One region of the Sinomonas halotolerans genome, then DNA from elsewhere that is predicted to be linked to it. Evidence: riboswitches for the same ligand, from Rfam matches in the RefSeq annotation. Region 1 holds a riboswitch; the other holds the start of a gene.
The links. Region 1 has a riboswitch for glycine ahead of gcvP (aminomethyl-transferring glycine dehydrogenase). Riboswitches for the same ligand answer to the same signal wherever they lie in the genome.

Region 1 (5,159 bases):
AGACCACGGCCGCGGCCGTGTGCGGGGAGAGGCGGAGCGGGGACTCTGCGACCGCGAAGTCGCCGGCGGCGACCTGGTCGATCTCCGCGCGGATCGCGATCATCGCGTCGATGAACCGCTCGATCTCCGCCAGGTCCTCGGACTCGGTCGGCTCGACCATGAGCGTGCCGGCCACCGGGAAGGCCAGGGTCGGGGCGTGGAAGCCGAAGTCGATGAGTCGCTTGGCGACGTCCTCCGCGGTCACGCCGGTCTTGGCGGTGAGATCGCGCAGGTCGAGGATGCACTCGTGCGCCACGAGGCCGGCCTCGCCCGTGTAGAGGACCGGGAAGTGCTCGTCGAGGCGCTTGGCGATGTAGTTCGCCGCGAGCAGCGCGGACTTCGTGGCCTCGGTCAGGCCATCGCCCCCCATGAGCTTGACGTACGCCCAGGAGATCGGGAGCACGCCGGCAGAGCCGAAGCGCGACGCGGACACGGGAACGTCCGCCCCGCCCGCCCAGTCAGCGGCGTTGCCCGGCATGAACGGGGCCAGGTGCGCGCGCGCCGCGACGGGACCGACGCCCGGCCCGCCACCGCCGTGGGGGATGCAGAAGGTCTTGTGGAGGTTCAGGTGGGAGACGTCGCCGCCGAACTGGCCCGGCTGGGCGAGGCCCACGAGCGCGTTCATGTTGGCGCCGTCGATGTAGACCTGGCCGCCCGCGGCGTGGACCGCGTCGCACACCTCGCGGACGTCGGCGTCGTACACGCCGTGCGTGGACGGGTAGGTGATCATGATCGCCGAGAGGCGGTCCCGGTTGGCCTCGATCTTGGCCTCGAGGTCTGCGTGGTCGATCGTGCCGTCGGCGGCGGTCGCGACGACGACGACCTTCATGCCCGCGAGGACGGCGGAGGCCGCGTTGGTGCCGTGCGCCGAGGCCGGGATGAGGCAGATGTCGCGCTGGGACTCCCCGCGGGACGCGTGGTAGCCGCGGATCGCGAGGAGGCCGGCGAGCTCGCCCTGCGAGCCCGCGTTCGGCTGGATCGAGACCTGGTCGTAGCCGGTGATCGTGGCCAGATCGGCCTCGAGATCGGCGATGAGCTCCCGCCAGCCCTCGGTCTGCGTGTCCGGGGCGAACGGGTGGATCCCGGCGAACTCGGGCCACGTGATGGCCTCCATCTCGACCGTGGCGTTGAGCTTCATGGTGCAGGAGCCGAGCGGGATCATGGTGCGGTCGAGCGCGAGGTCGCGGTCCGAGAGCTTGCGGAGGTAGCGCAGCATCTGGGTCTCGGAGCGGTGCGTGTGGAACACCGGGTGCTGGAGGTAGAGGCTCGAGCGGTGGACCTCCGCCGCGAGGCCGAAGCCCGCAGCGCCGTCCTCGGCACCGAGGTGGGAGTCGACGCCGTCGCCCGCGGCACCGGCGCCGAAGACCGAGGCGACGGTCGCGACGTGCTCGGAGGTCGTCGTCTCGTCGCACGAGATGCCCACGGTGTCGGCGTCCACGAGGCGCAGGTTGATGCCCTGCTTCTCGGCCTTCTCCACGAGGGCGGCCGCGCGGCCCGGGACCACGGCAGTGACGGTGTCGAAGAAGCTCGTGTGTGCTACCTCGACCCCGGCGCCTGCGAGGGCCGCGGCGAGCGAGACGGCGTGGCGGTGCGTCCGCTGGGCGATCGCCTTGAGGCCCTCGGGGCCGTGGTAGACGGCGTACATCGACGCGACGATGGCCAGGAGCGCCTGGGCCGTGCAGATGTTGGACGTGGCCTTCTCGCGTCGGATGTGCTGCTCGCGCGTCTGGAGCGCGAGGCGGTAGGCGGGCTGTCCGGCGTCGTCCTTCGAGACGCCCACGAGGCGGCCGGGGAGCTGGCGCTCGAGGCCAGCGTGGACGGCCATGAAGGCCGCGTGCGGGCCGCCGTAGAACAGCGGGACGCCGAAGCGCTGGGCGGAGCCGACGGCGATGTCCGCGCCCTGCTCGCCCGGGGACTTGATGAGGGTCAGCGCCAGGAGGTCGGCGGCGACGGTCACCATGGCGCCGCGCTCCTTGGCAGCGGCGATGAGGCCGGTGGCGTCGGCGACGAGGCCGGAGGCGCCGGGCTGCTGCAGGACGATCCCGTTGATGGGGCCCTCGGGGAGGCCGTTGGAGAGGTCGGCGACCTCGACCTCGAAGCCCAGGGCCTCGGCGCGGCCCTTGACGATCGCGATGGACTGCGGGAACAGGTCCGCGTCAAGAACGGTCTTGCCATCCTTGGAGGCCTTGTCCTTGTTCGCCCGCCGCATGAGCAGCACGGCCTCGGCCACGGCGGTGGCCTCGTCGAGCAGGGACGCGTTCGCGATCGGGAGGCCCGTGAGGTCCTCGACTGCGGTCTGGAAGTTCAGGAGGGCCTCGAGGCGGCCCTGGGAGATCTCCGGCTGGTAGGGCGTGTAGGCCGTGTACCAGGCGGGGTCCTCGACGATGTTGCGGCGGATGACGGGCGGCGTCACCGTGTCGTAGTAGCCCTGTCCGATCATCTGGACGCGGGGCCGGTTCTTCGACGCGAGGGCGCGGAGGGCCGCGAGGGTCTCGGGCTCGCTCAGGGCGCGGCCGAGGGAGAGCGGCTTGTCCTGCTTGATGCTGTCCGGGACGGCGGTCTCGGCGAGCGCCTCGACGCTGTCGAACCCGACGGTGTCGAGCATGTGCTTGATGTCGGAATCGCGCCGGGCACCGATGTGCCGGTCGACGAATGCTGCGGGGGAAAGGTCCGTCACGGGGAACTCCATCAATCAGGCCGGCCGGGTGGCGCGGCTTTTGACTCTCGTTCCTCCCCGCTCTGTATGGGACCTGAGAGATTCCGCCGGGTGTTCCCGGCTTGCACCGTCGGTGAGCGCCGCTGGGTGCGGGGCTGCTTTCCAGAGTTGCCTTGCCGCAGCGGTACAGGTGCCTGAGAGATTCCTGGGGAGGTGTTGCTCCTACGGCGCCTGCTTGCTCATGCTCGCAGGACTCTCCCGCCGCAGATCAGAGGCAATGTTCAGTTGTGGCCCAGCTGGGTCTGTGCTCCAACTGGTCCCGGACCTGAGCCGGGCGGCGCCGCTCATAGCGGCACTAGTCCATTGTGCTATGCCGGAGGTCACGTCGGCAAATGGCCTGCGCCACTCCCCCGCCCCGTCCGGCGCTCACTCGGCCGTGGACACGCTCCTGCTGCCGCGGCCGAGCAGGCCGCCGTCAGGGCTGAGAGCGGCGCCGCGTGTGCGCCGCATGCCGCGGATGGCTCCGAGCAGCAGCGTGGCGCCCGCGAGGGCCGCCACTGACAGGAAGAAGAGCAGCCCACCGAGGGCTACGGTGCCGAAGAAGACGGCCGTCTGAAGGTTGAACTCGAACATTCTCTCCACTCGCTCCGGGGCCGTGGATCTCGTGGCCCCACCGTCAATTCTGACGGGGCGGAGAGGGCGGAACGCCCCGGATTCCGGGCCCCGGAGCCGTGAGATCCGACACACCCGCGCCGCCCGCGGCGGGAGGGGACATGACCCCGCGACGTGACACGGCTCCACAGCCTTGCGGGGTCGAGTCCGCGTGCGGGGACATGACCCCAGTGGCCCCAGGGCCAACGCCGATCAGCGCGCGAGGCCTGCCCGCCGCAGAGCGTCCGCAAGCGCCGTGTCTGCGCCCCCGCTCCCCGGCCCGCCCTTCGCAGCGCCCTGGCCTCCGCCCTGCCCCGACCGGGGCTGCCCAGACCGGGGGTGGTCGGAGCGGGGCTCCCCGGACCGCGTCTGGCCGGCCCCACGCCCGCCCCCGCGCTTGCCGGCCCGCTGGTCGGCCTCGCGCTCGGCACCCGGGCGCCGTTCGGCGTCGGACGCACGACGGCGCGCCTCGCCGCCCGCTCCCGGCCGCCCGCCGCCGGGCTCGTCATCGAGGCGGAGGGTGAGCGAGATGCGCTTGCGGGCCGGGTCGACGTCGAGGACCTTGACCTTGACGACCTGCCCCGATGTGACGACCTCGCGGGGGTCGGAGACGAACTTCGTGCTCATCGCCGAGACGTGGACGAGCCCGTCCTGGTGCACGCCCAGGTCGACGAAGGCGCCGAAGGCGGCGACGTTGGAGACCGTGCCCTCGAGCACCATGCCGGGCTTGAGGTCGTTGATGGTCTCGACGCCCTCGGCGAGCGCCGCGGTGACGAACTCCGGTCGCGGGTCGCGGCCCGGGCGCGCGAGCTCGGCCATGACGTCCCGGACCGTGGGCAGGCCGAAGCGGTCGTCGACGAACTGGGCCGCGTCCAGCGCCGCGACCCGCTCCTTTGCACCGCCTGCCGCCTCGAGGATGCGGCCGGCGAGGCCGTAGGCCTCGGGGTGGACGGAGGAGGAATCGAGGGGCTGCTTCCCGCCCGTGATGCGCAGGAATCCGGCGCACTGCTCGAACGCCTTCGCGCCCAGGCGCGGGACCTTCTTGAGCTCGGAGCGGCTCGCGAAGGCGCCGTGCTCGTCGCGGTACTCGACGATGTTCCGGGAGAGGTTCGGACCCACTCCGGCCACGCGCGAGAGCAGCGCGGGAGAGGCCGTGTTGACGTCCACGCCCACCGCGTTCACGCAGTCCTCGACCACTGCGTCGAGGGTCCGCTCGAGCTTGGCGGCGGTCACGTCGTGCTGGTACTGGCCCACGCCGATCGACTTCGGGTCGATCTTGACGAGCTCGGCGAGCGGGTCCTGGAGGCGCCGCGCGATCGAGACCGCGCCGCGGAGGGAGACGTCCAGGCCCGGGAGCTCGGCGGAGGCGAGGGCCGAGGCCGAGTACACGGAGGCTCCCGCCTCGGAGACGATGACCTTGGCCCGTCGTGGCATCCCGAGCCGGGTCAGGAGCTCGCCCGCGAGGCGGTCCGTCTCGCGGCTCGCGGTCCCGTTGCCCACCGCTACAAGCTCCACGCCGTGCTTCCGGGCGAGCCGCTCGAGCACCGCGAGGGATTCGTCCCACTTCTTGGCCGGCTGGTGCGGGTACACGGTCGCGGTGTCCACGACCTTTCCCGTGCCGTCCACCACGGCGACCTTGACGCCTGTGCGGAGACCGGGGTCGAGCCCGAGGACGGCGCGGTTCCCGGCCGGGGCGGCGAGGAGGACGTCCCGCAGGTTGGCCGCGAACACCCTCACGGCCTCGTCCTCGGCGGCTTCGAAGAGCCGTGCGCGCAGGTCGGATTCGAGCTTGGCGAGCAGCCGGCCCTGCCAC
Region 2 (5,159 bases), on a different contig from region 1:
GGGCAGCGTGTTCGTGCGGGATCCGCGCGCCGACGACTCCGTGGACCTCCTGCTCGGCCCCGCGTTCACCGGGCTCGCCGCGCCCAAGGTGGTCGACCAGACCCCGGGCACCCTCAACTGCGAGCTTCCCAGCCCGACGGCGACCCCGCCCGTCCGCTGAGGCCGGCCCGGCCCGGCGCCCCGCTCAGGCGCGCAGCGGCCGCCCGTCCTCGCCGAAGCGCGCCCCGACCCCCAGCTGGATGAAGCGCACGGTGGCGTCCGTGCGGCGCTCGCCGGCGTCGTCGTCCGCCTCTTCCGCAGCCTCCTCCGGGCCGCCCCCAGGCCCTGGAGCCCCGCGGCGCCCGCGGTCCGCGCTCGCGGTGAGGGAGCCGTGGACCAGCTGGACGAGCTCCTCGACGTCCCCCTCGGGCAGGTACCCCTGCGCCATCCCGTCGGTGAGGATGGCCTTCAGGAGGTCGTTCAGCTCGCCCACGTGGTCGCCCAGCTTCGCGAAGGACGACGGCGAGAGCACCGCGCGCATGGCGGGTCCCGGGGGGAGGTGGCGGCGGGAGAGGTCCTCGACCTGCGCACGGATGTACACGGCGAGCCGGTCGACCGGGTTCTCGAGCCGCGCGAGCTCCGCCTTGAGGTCCGTGAGGAACCGGCCCGTCTCGGCGAGGGCGTAGCCGATGAGCAGCTCCTCCATGTCCGCGTAGTAGTTGTAGACCGCAGTGCGCCCCACCCCGGCCTGCCGGGCCACGTCCGTCATGGTGAGCCCGGGGAGGCCGCGCGTGAACAGGAGCTCGCCGAACGCGTCCAGGATGCGACGCTGCGTGAGAGCGCGCTGGGCTGCGTTCGACTCGGCCTGGATGCGGGGCATGTCTACATTTTACGTCGGTGTGTCACCAAAAGCCCTTTGTTGCGGGTGATCAAGCCTGCTCCTGCGCGCGCATGTCGTGCCGATGGCGCGGCCTTTGACAGCGGTCGGTGAGCCCCGACACACTGATCGGGTGCGGCCGTGCCCGCCATACAACTGAAGACGCCGATGATCCGCGGCGGGAGAATCCCGCCGGCGCAGCAAGCGGGTGCCGTAGGAGCAAATCCTCCCCAGGAATCTCTCAGGCCCATGTACCGCCGCGGTGAGGCTCCTCTGGAAAGCAGCCTCCGGGCTCACCGACGGTGCAAGCGGACCACCCTCCCGCGGAAACTCTCAGGTCCATGACAGAGCGGGGAGGACGCCCGCCGGCTTCGCCCGGCCAGAGAAGAGGAGTCCTCCATGCCAGCGCATGCCCTTCCCCCCGCCGCAGGCCAGGCACCGTCCTGCCCGGCCCCCGCAGCCAGCCCGGCCGTTCGCGATCCCGGCCCCCCAGCCCTTCCGCTGCGCCGGGAGATCGTCCCCACCGAGGGCATTGCCGCCCGGGTCGCCGCCGCGCTCCCCGAGGGCTCGGCCCTCACCGTCACGTGCCTCCCGCACCACGGCATGGAGCCGACCGCGGAAACCTCGGTCCGGCTCGCGGACCTCGGCTATCGCGTTGTGCCGCACCTCGCGGCGCGCAGCATCGTGGACAGGGCGCGGCTGGCGCGCGCGCTCCGCGAGTTCGCGTCCGCCGGGATCACGGAGGTTTTCGCCGTCAGCGGCGACGCCGCGCAGCCGGCGGGGCCCTACGCCGACTCCACCTCGCTCCTGGAGGACATCGCCGACCTCTCCGGCGGCGCGTTCGCCGCAGGGGTGGCGGGCTATCCCGAAGGGCATCCTCAGCGCAGCGGGCCCGAACTCCTGGATGCGCTTCTCGCCAAGCAGCACCTCGCCGCCAGCGTGGCCACGCAGATGTGCTTCTCCGCCGCCGCGATCACGGACTACGCCGCGCTCCTGCGCGCCGAGGGCATCCGGCTCCCGGTCTGGGCAGGCGTCCCCGGCGCCGTGCCACGGGCGCGGCTCGTCGCGCTGGCCGCGAAGATCGGCGTGGGCCCCTCGCTGGCGTTCATCACCCGCAAGGGCCCCCTGGCCCGCCGCCTCCTGGGCAGCGGCGGGGTCTACTCGCCGGAGGGGCTCGTGCGCAGCCTCGAGACGAGTCCGGCAGGCCTGGCCGGGATCCACCTCTTCACCTTCAACAGCTTCGGCTGAGCGCGCTGTACGCGGAGGGCGCTGCGGGCGCCCTCATCCCAGGGGATAGTCAATGAACGCGAAGGCCGAGGAGTCGGGCGCCCAGCTGGGGACGTTGACCGTCCCCTGCCCGCCCCACAGGGCAACGAGCGTGACGGGCTCGTCGCATGCGCTGACGTGGACGAGCCTGAGCTCCACGGGCTGGTCCGCGGGGTGGCCGCGGGTTCCCGGTGCGTAGCTGAGGTACACCGCAACACTGCCGTCCGGCGCGACGTGCGGGAACCAGTTCACCCGCTCGTCGTGGGTGAGCTGCTCGAGCTGGCAACCGTCGGGGCGCGCCCGTGCCAGTTGGGCGTGCCCCGGCAGTGCCGAGAACTGTTCGGTGTTGAAGACGATCCACTCTCCGTCAGGTGTCCACTCGCACCCGTCCGCCGGGCCGGGGTGGGTGGTGACGGCGAGGTCGTTGCCGCCATCCGTGTCGACCGTGTGGATGGTCGCGGACGCCCACCAGTCCCCGCCCTCCGGTTCGAGCCGTACATAGGCGAGCCTCTGCCCGTCGGGGCTGACGCCGTGCAGGAAATGCATTGCCCTGTCGTCGCGGGTCACGCGCCGCGCGGGACCGCCCCCGAGCGAGGTCGCCCAGATGTGCCCGTCATCGGCCGAGGCGAACAGCGTGGCCCCGTCCGGCGCGAGGACGTGATCGTTGTTGACGCCGGGCATGCCCGGCGAAGGGATCTCCCGGGGCGGACCCGATCCATCGACGGGGAGCGTCCACAGGAGCCCGTCGCCGTTGAGCACGAGGCGGCCGTCGGGCGTCCAGTTCGGGGCCTCGTAGAGGCGCTCGCGGGATTCGAAGACAGTCCGGACACTGCTGGATGCCCTGTCCCAAATGCGGATCCGGGCCCGCTGGCCCCGGCGGAGCTGCCGTGGACGGGCAGCTGTCCCGCCCCACCGGGGACCCTCGGCAGGTGCTGGCGCTGCCACGCGTTCAGGACTGGTTGCTGAAGGCGGCGTCGAAGGACTGGGAGCTCGGGGCGAAGTCGAACTTCTTGAGCTCCTTGAGTGCCTCCGGGGCGCCGACGAGGCGGTCCATGCCGGCGTCCTCCCATTCGACCGAGATCGGGCCGTCGTAGCCGATCGCGGTCAGGGCGCGGAAGCAGTCCTCCCACGGAACGTCGCCGCGGCCGGCGGAGACGAAGTCCCAGCCGCGGTGCGGGTCGCCCCAGGACAGGTGCGAGGAGAGGATCCCGGCCCGGCCGTTGCCCATCCGCATCCGGGTGTCCTTGCAGTCCACGTGGTAGATCCGGTCCGCGAAGTCGGTGATGAACGCGACGGGGTCCAGGCCCTGCCACACCATGTGCGAGGGGTCCCAGTTGAGCCCGAACGCCTCGCGGTGCCCGATCGCCTCGAGCGCCCGCTGCGTGGACCAGTAGTCGTAGGCGATCTCGGACGGGTGGACCTCGTGCGCGAACCGGACGCCGCACTCGTCGAAGACGTCCAGGATGGGGTTCCACCGGTCGGCAAAGTCTTGGAAGCCGGCCTCGATGACGTCCGCGCCGACGGGCGGGAACATGGCCACGTACTGCCAGATGCTCGAGCCCGTGAAGCCCACGACGGTCTTCACCCCGAGGGCGCGGGCGAGCCGGGCGGTGTCCTTGAGGTCCTCGGCCGCACGCTGGCGCACGCCCTCGGGGTCGCCGTCGCCCCAAACCGCGGAACCCACGATCGCCTGGTGCCGGAAGTCGATCGGGTCGTCGCACACGGCCTGGCCCTTGAGGTGGTTCGAGATGGCGAAGAGCTTGAGGCCGTGCCGGGAGAGGATGCCGAGGCGCTCGGCGATGTACGCCCCGTCGTCCCAGCGGGCGGCGTCGAGGTGCTCGCCGGAGACGGCGATCTCGAGGCCGTCGTAGCCCCAGCCGGCCGCGAGCTCGGCGACCTCCTCGAGCTTGAGGTCGGCCCACTGGCCGGTGAACAGGGTGAAGGGGCGGGGCATGGGGTTCCTTTCTGCGGGGAACGGGTCAGACTGCTGGAATGGCTCAGAGGTGCACGGTGCTGGACTTGGCGGCGGCGGATTCCTCGATCGCGCCGAGGACGCGCTGGACCTGGAGGCCCTCCTCGAAGGACGGGCTCGGGGCGGAGCCCTCCCGGATGGCCTCGAGGAAGTCCCGGATCTGGTGGGTGAACGTGTGCTCCCAGCCGATCATGTGCCCCTGCGGCCACCACGCGCCGGCGTACGGGTGCCCCGGCTCGGTGACGACGATCCGGCGGAAGCCCTGCTCCTCGGCAGGTGCGGTCGCATCGAGGAACTCGAGCTCGCCGAGCCGCTCGAGGTCGAACGCGAGCGCCCCCTCGGAGCCGTAGACCTCGATCCGCAGCGAATTCTTCCGCCCGGTGGCCACGCGCGAGACCTCCACCGAGGCGACCGCCCCGGAGGCGAGGGACAGCGTGGCCCAGGCGGCGTCGTCGACCGTCACCTCCTCCGGACCCCCGGGCCCGGGGCGCTGCGCCACGAAGGTGTGGAGGCGGCCCGAGACCTCGGTGACCGTGTCACCGGTGAGGTACTGCACCTGGTCGATCGCGTGGGAGGCGATGTCCCCGAGCGCGCCCGAACCCGCCGTCTCCTTGCGGAGCCGCCAGGTCATGGGAGCCCCCTCGTCCGCGAGCCAGTCCTGCAGGTACGACGCGCGGACCTCGCGGACGGCGCCGATCCTCCCGGCCGCGATGAGCTGCTTCGCGTAGGCGAGCGCCGGCACGCGCCGGTAGTTGAAGCCGACCATCGAGACGACGCCGCGCGCGCGGGCCGATGCCGCGGCAGCGACCATGCGCTCGGACTCGGGCAGCGAATTGGCCAGCGGCTTCTCGACGAGGACATGCTTGCCGGCCTCGAGCGCGGCGATCGCGATCTCCGCGTGCAGCCAGCCTGGGGCGCAGATGTCCACGATGTGCACGTCGTCCCGCGCGATCACCTCGCGCCAGTCCGTGGCGGACTCCTTCCAGCCGTACCGCGCGGCCGCCTCGGCGACCTGCTCGGCGTCCCGCCCCACGAGGACCTTCTGCTCCACGGCGGGGACGTCGA

Region 2: another riboswitch for glycine. It lies ahead of ABCQ75_RS05590 (methylenetetrahydrofolate reductase); the one in region 1 lies ahead of gcvP (aminomethyl-transferring glycine dehydrogenase).

Annotation. Positions count from the first base shown of each region.
Region 1 covers NZ_JBDFRB010000001.1:478,862-484,020, forward strand. Annotated here, with positions in the region: gene gcvP (aminomethyl-transferring glycine dehydrogenase) at 1-2,728, opposite strand, end outside; glycine riboswitch at 2,769-2,866, opposite strand; glycine riboswitch at 2,868-2,966, opposite strand; gene ABCQ75_RS02125 (hypothetical protein) at 3,122-3,328, opposite strand; gene ABCQ75_RS02130 (Tex family protein) at 3,560-5,159, opposite strand, start outside.
Region 2 covers NZ_JBDFRB010000003.1:315,971-321,129, forward strand. Annotated here, with positions in the region: gene ABCQ75_RS05580 (LytR C-terminal domain-containing protein) at 1-160, shown strand, start outside; gene ABCQ75_RS05585 (TetR/AcrR family transcriptional regulator) at 185-859, opposite strand; glycine riboswitch at 1,026-1,123, shown strand; gene ABCQ75_RS05590 (methylenetetrahydrofolate reductase) at 1,256-2,104, shown strand; gene ABCQ75_RS05595 (TolB family protein) at 2,138-3,067, opposite strand; gene ABCQ75_RS05600 (sugar phosphate isomerase/epimerase family protein) at 3,072-4,076, opposite strand; gene ABCQ75_RS05605 (Gfo/Idh/MocA family protein) at 4,120-5,159, opposite strand, start outside.